DNA from 2 places in the Candidatus Filomicrobium marinum genome. Region 2 is predicted to be linked to the other one. Evidence: predicted binding sites of a transcription regulator. Region 2 holds the regulator's gene; the other holds the start of a gene.
What was found. Region 2 encodes PhoB, which activates phosphate uptake and scavenging genes when phosphate is short. Its sites were predicted from a motif close to TGTCATNNANCTGTCAT; they were not measured.

Region 1: YBN1229_RS08105 (UDP-2,3-diacylglucosamine diphosphatase) is a predicted target of PhoB. The motif match lies at 1,826-1,842, and genes of this name have one in related genera.

The regions. Positions count from the first base shown of each region.
Region 1 is NZ_LN829119.1:1,705,534-1,709,952, reverse strand. Features, by position in the region: gene YBN1229_RS08115 (putative bifunctional diguanylate cyclase/phosphodiesterase) at 1-582, opposite strand, end outside; gene YBN1229_RS08110 (transporter substrate-binding domain-containing protein) at 883-1,740, shown strand; gene YBN1229_RS08105 (UDP-2,3-diacylglucosamine diphosphatase) at 1,913-2,707, shown strand; gene YBN1229_RS08100 (glycosyltransferase family 4 protein) at 2,708-3,769, shown strand; gene YBN1229_RS08095 (diacylglycerol/lipid kinase family protein) at 3,798-4,419, opposite strand, start outside.
Region 2 is NZ_LN829119.1:1,241,258-1,245,676, reverse strand. Features, by position in the region: gene YBN1229_RS06035 (efflux RND transporter periplasmic adaptor subunit) at 1-963, opposite strand, end outside; gene phoB (phosphate regulon transcriptional regulator PhoB) at 1,313-2,023, opposite strand; gene phoU (phosphate signaling complex protein PhoU) at 2,050-2,793, opposite strand; gene pstB (phosphate ABC transporter ATP-binding protein PstB) at 2,875-3,654, opposite strand; gene pstA (phosphate ABC transporter permease PstA) at 3,715-4,419, opposite strand, start outside.

The sequences.
Region 1 (4,419 bases), 460 kb from region 2:
CGTCATGCCCGTAAAATGTAGACTCACGATGGCAACCACGAAAAGCGCAGCAGCTGATAAATGTCCCGTCATCGTGTCTGCGCGCAAAGCGGAGCGAGTCGCAGCGCCAGCGAAAATGATCGATAATGCAATTGAAGTGAGGAGGTAGGTTTCATCCCAGGCAACGATACCATCGATACGGTAAGCCAGCATGCCCGTATAATGCATGGCTGCGACCGCTAGTCCCACCGCACTGCCACCAATCACAGGTGCTGCACTGGTCAGGCCGCTGGTCGCGAAGGCGAACCCCAATCCAGCCCCCGTAACCGCGACAAGCAGTGAGACGACCGTCAAGACCGGCATAAACGTCACGGGGACGCCTGGATTATAGGCGAGCATTGCGATGAAATGCGTACACCAGATGGCAGCGCCTGCAGCAACGCCGGTCAGGAAGTTCCAGCCGTACCGCTGCAATCCCCCGGTGGTTGCGGCCCGGTGAAGGAGGCTCAAGGTGACGCCCACGCCGGCTAGACACACCAACGAAGCCAATCCGACGAGCCAGACATTGTGCTGGCCGACGATGCACGAGAGAACGCTATACATGTACGATAATTTCCAGGACAAAAGTTGGTATGCCTGGATAGAGAGAACCCATTAAAAACGTGTGTATTTCTCTGAAAATGCACGCTAAATCAGGATCACAAGCACGGTGTGCAGTTGTAGAGTTGTGCTGACCTCCCCCGCAGGTAGGCACCCGTTAGATAAAATCCACACAATTTTTGAGTTGTGTTGCGGAAATGGCAATACCGGCAAAGTTTGGGTTTTGCGATCCGCTGAAAGAATCTGATTTCAAGGCACTGCCTTTTGCGGCCCTGCTAAAACAACTGGAAGTTGAGAATCCAGATGAGAATAGATACGGCGATATGGTGCCAGGTCCGACCTCGGTCGCACTTGGCTGTGTTTGCGCTGTGGCTTTGCCTGAGTTTGGTTCTGCTGGGTTCATACGAAGGGACTCAGGCGCAGGAACAACCCGCTGCAGCAGAACGTGAAGCAGCGCGCCGGGTCGTGTTGCGCTTTCTCACGACCAGCGACTTTCCCCCGTTTAACTTTTATGACGAAGACGGCGTGCTAACAGGCTTTAATGTCGACTTGGCGCGCGCCATATGCCTGGATCTGGACGTTACATGCGAGATCAAGGTCGAGCCCTGGGAGAATTTGCTGCCCTCCCTCCTTCGGAAGGAAGGTGATGCAGTTATCGCCTCGCAGATGGTGACAGCTCAAGCGCTCACCAATTATGACTTCACCGACCGATACTTTCATACCCCGGGTCGCTTTGCTGGACGTCGTGATGCCACAGGGCTGGAAGCTACGCCCGAAGCTTTATCGGGGCGGAAGGTCGGTGTAGCGCAAGGCACCACGCACGAGGCGTTCATCCGGCAATTTTTCCGGGGCAGTCAGATCGTCACGTTCAAGGATGCGGATGCCGCGCGTGAGGCCCTCAAAAAGGGGGACGTCAACGCCATATTTGGTGACGCTATCAGTTTGTCCTTCTGGTTGAACGGTACCGCCTCCAACCAGTGCTGTGAATTCAAAGGAGAGGCGTTTCTCGAGCCCAAGTTCTTTGGGGATGGCGTCGCGATAGCGGTTGCGAAAGGGGATCGTCAGCTTAAGGCTGAACTCGATGACGCCTTGAAGCAGGTTCGCTCGAGCGGACGATTTGTCGAACTTGTCACACGCTATTTCCCGTTCCGTATCTATTGACACCGCAGGTTGCATGCGCACAAACGGTTCAGATACACAACTTTGCCCTACGATGATCGCCTTGCGCGGTTATCAAGCTCTAAAATGTCATACTCCTGAAACTTGAATCTTCTCATGGTGCGATCGGGGGATACACTAGTCTATCGGCCACCGGTCTGCAGGAAAGCTGAGGATGACCAGATACCGCGCAATGTTTATTTCTGATGTCCATCTCGGCACTCGAGCGTGCCAAGCTGGGCAGTTACTCGATTTTCTTCGGGAACATGACGCCGATACGATCTACCTCGTCGGCGATATTGTTGACTTCTGGCGCATCAAGCGCGGTGCAGTATGGCCTCAGTCACACAATGACGTATTGCAAAAGCTTTTACGCAAGGCACGCAAGGGCGCCCGGATTGTATTCATTCCCGGCAACCACGACGATGGCCTGCGACAGTATTGCGGACAGCGCTTCGGCGGCATTGAGATCGAGCGGCAGTTCATCCACGAAACGGCGGATGGCAAACGCTACATCGTCATGCATGGCGACGAATTCGATGTCGTGGTGCGCTATGCTAAATGGCTGGCGTTGCTCGGGGATCGCAGCTACCAGCTCGCCCTGTGGACTAATGCCCCGGTGAATTTCGTACGTCGGCGCCTAGGGCTCGAATACTGGTCCCTCTCCAACTATCTGAAATTGCGCGTTAAATCCGCTGTCAATTTCATCGGAGAATTTGAACGCAAGCTTTCAAGCGAGGCACAGCGGCGAGATGCGGACGGGGTGATATGCGGACATATTCACCATGCCGCCTCAAGAAACTTTGGCGATATCCATTATCTGAATACAGGTGATTGGGTCGAGAGTTGCACGGCGATCGGTGAAACAGAAGATGGCCGTTTCGAGCTTATTCGGTGGATGGATGTCGTACAGGCACGGACAGCCGCATCGGAAGCGAGCCTCGTGAAGGAAGACTTAAAGGCGGCGTAAATGAAGATCCTCATCGCCACCGACGCTTGGAGACCGCAAGTCAACGGTGTTGTGCGAACCTACGAGCGTCTGGCGGAGGAAGCTGCGCAGTTGGACGTCGAGCTCACGTTCTTGACGCCGGCGGAATTCCAGACATGGCCGTGCCCCACGTATCCGGAGATTCGTCTGGCTCTCCCGGGCTATGCCTACATTATCGAACGCATGAAACTGATCCGACCGGACGCTGTTCACATCGCGACCGAAGGACCGCTGGGCTGGATGACGCGCTCACACTGCATCCGGCGCGGTGTTCCCTTTACGACCAGCTTCCACACGCGGTTTCCCGACTATCTGTCCCGGCGCTTTGGCATTCCTGAGAGCTGGATCTGGTCAATCCTGCGTCGGTTTCACAATGCGGGCGCGGGTATCATGGTCGCGACGCCGAGCCTCGCAACGGAACTCGACTCACGGGGCTTTGACCGCATCATGCCCTGGACGCGGGGCGTCGATACGCATGTTTTCCGACCACGCAACGTGCGCCGCTTCGGAGAGGGGCCTGTTTTCCTTTACGTTGGGCGGGTTGCTGTCGAAAAGAATATCGAAGCGTTTTTGAGGACGGACCTACCTGGTAAAAAGGTTGTGGTTGGGTCCGGACCGCAGTTTGCAGAACTACGGGTCAAGTATCCTGACGTTACCTTTACCGGCAAACAGATCGGTGAGGATTTGGCGGAGTGCTACGCCTCGGCAGACGTCTTCGTCATGCCAAGCCAGACTGAAACCTTCGGTATCGTATTGCTGGAGGCGATGGCTTCGGGGCTGCCTGTTGCCGCTTATCCTGTCACGGGTCCGCTCGACCTTGTTCGCCAAGCGGAGACGGGATTTTTGTCAGAGGATCTAGCTGCCGCTGCTAAGGCTGCCATGTCACTGGATCGTGACATCATCAGAAAGCGCGCGCTCGACTACAGTTGGGAAGCCGCGGCTCGGCTCTTCATCGCGAACATCGAAACAGCGCTCTTTGCGCGACTGGGGCAAGGCACACCCAAGCGACGCGTTACCCTAGCGCGGCCAGCAAGTTCCGCCTGATCTTTCGTTTCTTTTTTCCCGATACGCTTCAAGCGACAACCAGACCATTTGCAAATGCAGGCGGCGCGATCAGGCGCAGACGAGGCCCTGCGGACGTCACAGTCAACGGGCTATCTGCGATCTGATCCCCATCAGCCTGTACAGCAATATCGGAGCCAGCAACGGTCAAGTGCTGGCACGGGATGATCTTGACGCTCGGCAAACGCATGTGCAGCCCAGCAGCGACTGACAGTAGCTCGAGCAAGCGTCCGCGGCGGGTTCGCGCCGCGAACAAGAGCGCTTGAAAGCCGGTTTCAGAAAGGCTGGCTTCCGGGGCAATAACGTACGTTCCGGCGTAATTGCGACCGTTGGCGACAACGAGCCATGAGGCTTCAAAGGCTTTTCCATCAACAGTTAGGGAGAACATTTTCGGCCTTTTCGCCAGCGCCTTAAGGATCGGCATGGCGTAAGCGAGTTTGCCGATACGCCGTTTGAGGCTGAGGTCGAGGCCAGCAACGATCTCGCCATCGAAGCCCGCTCCGGCCATCAGGAAGAAAGGGTCTTTGTTTGCAAGGGCTCCGGCGACGTTGACGACAGGGCCTGTCATCAAAACTTCGGCAATTTCCGTAGGCTTCTTTGGCATTGCGATTTCGTTCGCTAGAACGTTGCCT
Region 2 (4,419 bases):
GCCCTGATTGATGTCAACGACGGCAGCAGGCCGATCGAGAACGCCCTCAACTTCGACCGTATAGCCTTGCAGATCCAGACGTGCCTTGATGGGCTGGCGGAGGATCCTATCTGGCGCGTTCGGATCAATTAAGCGCGCAAATTCGCTGTTGCGCACGCGGAAAGAAACCTCCAGAGCGGTGGGATCAATAAGGTCGGCTAGCTTTTCGTTTTGCGAGACGCGGCGGCCGAGGGTGGCTGCGACCGATGTCAAACGGCCGGCAAAGGGTGCGCGGTAGCTTGTGTCACGCAGCGCGCGTTCGGCATCCTTCAATGCGATGCCAGCGCGCTCGAGGTTCTTTTGTGCGCGATCATTGAGAGCTTCACCCGCTACGATTGCCTGCGTCTTCGCCGCGAGCGACTGTTCAGCGGATGAGACCGCCATTGTCGACTCGTCCAGCGTGGCGGCTGTTACGATATCTTTCTTATGGAGTTGCTGCTTGCGCTCTAAATCCGCTTTCCGAACGTCAAGTTGAGTGCGGGCGAGATTTTCGTCGGCTCGCAGGTAGCTTAAAGCGGCCTCGGCTTCGGCGAGTTCGGAGCGCGCCTGCATAAGGGCAGCCTCGGCGTCGGTGACGCGCCGTTGCGCCGTATCGGGGTCAATGTGGAACAACAATTCACCTGCCTCGACTGCGCGACCGTCGCGGAAATTGTCAGCGATCTCAGTGATTGGCCCGGACGCAGCGGCCCGGATTTCCAGCGTCTCCCACGCGTGAATCTGGCCGTATGCAGTAATGACTGGCGTTAAATCTTGCGCTTCGAATTGACCGCCTTGCACGGAAAACTCGCGCTCTCGGGCTTGCATTTTGCGGCCTGACTTCTCGGCCGTCATCACTGAATGCACACGCCACCCCGCGACCCCCAATAGTCCCAAGGTAACGGCGACGATCATAAGCCCCGAAATTGCGCGGGTTATCAGCCGCATTTCCTTCCCCTCCATCACTTTCGCTCTGCTTAACGTCAGAGGTATGGTGATTTCCGTCGCTGGCGCAGAATTTCCGACTTATGACCAGCGTCCCGAACGAACAAAAAGTGCGCTTCATGGTTACCGGCGACGATCATGGAGGAGAAAAATGGCAGAGATCGACTGAACCCGCATGCAATATGGTGTTCATTGGGCATTCAGGCGGAAAAGAAGCTTGCTGATTGCCGCTAATAAACGGCTTTAGACGCCGGGCGCACCTGCCCTGGGCATTGAAATTAAAAAGCAATCAATAATGTGCCACACGGGAGCCCGCATCATCCTGATGCTGGTCCCGCGTTGCAATCTTTCGTCAAAAGTGAAACTGGCGATTGGTTGTGCGCTCACCGAACACGTATCCAGCGCCGCGCACCGTGCGAATAGGGTCGCGCTCTTTGCCGCGGATTAACGCTTTGCGCAATCTTCCGATGTGGACGTCAACGGTCCGCTCATCGACGAAGGCGTTGCGCCCCCAGACGCCATCCAGCAATTGCGAACGGGAGAGGACGCGCCCGGGACTTTCCATAAGAAATTCGAGGAGGCGAAATTCCGTCGGCCCCAAGCGAACTTCCCGAAGACCGCGAGACACCTTGTGGGCGGCACGGTCGAGTTCGACCTCGGCTACGCGGAGAACCTCGGCCGTCCGTTCCGGTGCAGCCCGCCGCAGAATGGCCTTCACGCGTGCCATCAGTTCAGGAAGCGAGAAGGGCTTGACCACGTAGTCGTCGGCGCCGGTAGAGAGACCACGAATGCGGTCAGCTTCCTCGCCGCGCGCGGTCAGCATGACGATGGGGACGTTACGCGTCTCGGCTTTGGACCGCATCCGACGGCACAACTCAATGCCTGACACTGACGGTAGCATCCAATCCAGAACCATGAGATCGGGCAGTTCCTCAGAGACCATAATCTCTGCTTCCTCACCGGTTTCGGCGTGGCTGACCCGATAGCCCTCGGCTTCCAAATTGTAACGGAGGAGTTCAGCAAGCGGAAGTTCGTCTTCTATGATCAAGACCTTAGCTGACATGATCCAATTTTCCGGTCATTGAGCGATTAGGTATGCGACCCGTTTACTGCACCCTGACTCGTGATCAGCGTCGTACTGGTGTCGTCACTCTTCGGCCTATCGTCGGATATGGCCTCGCCGCTGACCAAGAATTGGATGGTCTCAGCGATATTGGTTGTGTGATCTCCAACGCGCTCAATGTTCTTAGCGCCAAACAGAAGATGCGTGGAAATCCCGATGTTGCGCGGATCCTCCATCATGTAGGTGAGGAGTTCTCGGAACAAAGAGTTGTAGACAGCATCGAGTTTCTCATCATCGCGCCAGACCGCAAGCGCGCGCTCAGCATCGCGCTCCGCGTAGGCATCGAGAACGTCGTTAAGCTGGCTGAGCGCGAGTTCCACCATATGACGCAGCCCCGTGATCAACGGCTTGGGATGGGGCTGACTGGCGATGGCGTGCGCGCGCTTTGCAATGTTCTTCCCGAGATCGCCAATGCGTTCGAGATCGCTCGCGATACGCATGGCCCCGAGGATATGGCGGAGTTCCCCAGCGCTCGGTTGACGCCGGGAGATCATCGCGACGACTTTCGCCTCGATGCCCCGCTCGAGGGCGTCGATCTGCCGATCGGTTTCGACCACCTTCTCGGCGAGATGCGGGTCACGCCGCTCCAACGCATCGAAGGCAAGGCCGAGGACGTGCTCAGCCAAGCCACCCATCTGGGCTATCGATTTGTCGAGGAGGGCAAGCTCCTCTTCGTAAGATTTCACGGTTTGCGATGAATCGCCGACCATGATCGCTCTTCTCCTTTTGGCAAACCACCCCCCTGGGGTCTCGCCGCCAATATCGCGGGTCAGTTCCCGGCCAGTTTAGGCTTAGCCGAAGCGTCCCATGATATAATCCTGAGTCCGCTTGTCCTGCGGGTTTTCAAAGATCTGCTCTGTATCGCCCACTTCCACGAGATAACCGATGTGGAAGAACGCCGTCTTCTGCGAGACGCGACGCGCCTGCTGCATGGAGTGCGTCACGATTACGATCGTGTAGTTCTGGCGCAGTTCATGGATCAGTTCTTCAACCTTCGCTGTTGCGATCGGGTCGAGTGCCGAACAGGGTTCGTCCATGAGGATAACGTCTGGGGTCGTGGCGATGGCGCGAGCAATGCAGAGACGCTGCTGCTGGCCGCCCGAGAGACCCGTACCGGGCTCATGGACGCGATCTTTGACTTCTTTCCAGAGACCCGCCTTTTCAAGGCTCGTTTCAACGATCTCTTCGAGGTGGGTTTTGTCGCGAACGAGGCCGTGAATGCGCGGCCCATACGCAATGTTGTCGAAGATCGACTTGGGGAATGGATTCGGTTTCTGGAAGACCATGCCAACGCGGGCGCGCAACTCCACGACGTCGAGATCGCGATCGTAGATGTCCTGCTCATCGAGTTCGATCTTACCAGTTACCCGGCAGATCGGGATCGTGTCGTTCATGCGGTTTAAGCAGCGCAGGAACGTTGACTTACCGCAGCCCGAGGGGCCAATCAGCGCCGTCACGGAGTTGCGCGGAACGTCGAGGTTTACATCAAACAGAGCCTGCTTGGCACCGTAGAAAACGCAAACATCACGCGCCGTGACCTTTGGAGCTTCGCCGTTGGCGACGCCGCTCATAGGTGCGGTTTCCGCCGTTGCGCTGGTTGCAATCTGTTCCATATCAGCCGCCAATCTCAATTACCATTTCCGTTCGAATTTGCGCCGCAGGTAGACGGCCGCTGCGTTCATCACGAAGAGGAACATCAGCAGGACAATCGTCGCGCCCATCGTTCGCTCGACGAACCCGCGCTCGGCGGAACTCGCCCACATGTAAATCTGCACCGGCAAAGCCGTCGCCGGGTCCAAGGGCGTTGTCGGATAGTCGACAACGAACGCCACGAGGCCGATCATCAGAAGCGGTGCAGTCTCACCAAGCGCTTGAACAAGACCGATGATGGTTCCCGTTAGAATACCGGGAAGCGCCAACGGCAGTACGTGGTGGAACAAGGTCTGCATCTTCGACGCGCCAACACCTAGCGCAGCCTCCCGGATCGATGGCGGCACAGCGCGAATAGCGGCGCGCGTCGCAATGATCACGGTCGGCAGTGTCATGAGCGATAGCACGAGACCTCCGACCAGGGAAGCTGATCGTGGCAGGCCCATAAAGTTAATAAAAACCGCCAATCCGAGCAGGCCAAACACGATGGACGGGACCGCAGCGAGGTTGTTGATATTAACCTCGATGATGTCGGTAAACGTGTTCTTTGGCGCGAATTCTTCCAGGTAGGCTGCGGCCGCTACACCGATGGGAACCGCAACGAGTGCCACAATCAGCATCATGAAGAATGAGCCGATAAGCGCGACGGCGAGGCCGGCGGTTTCCGGCTGGCTAGATGCGCCATA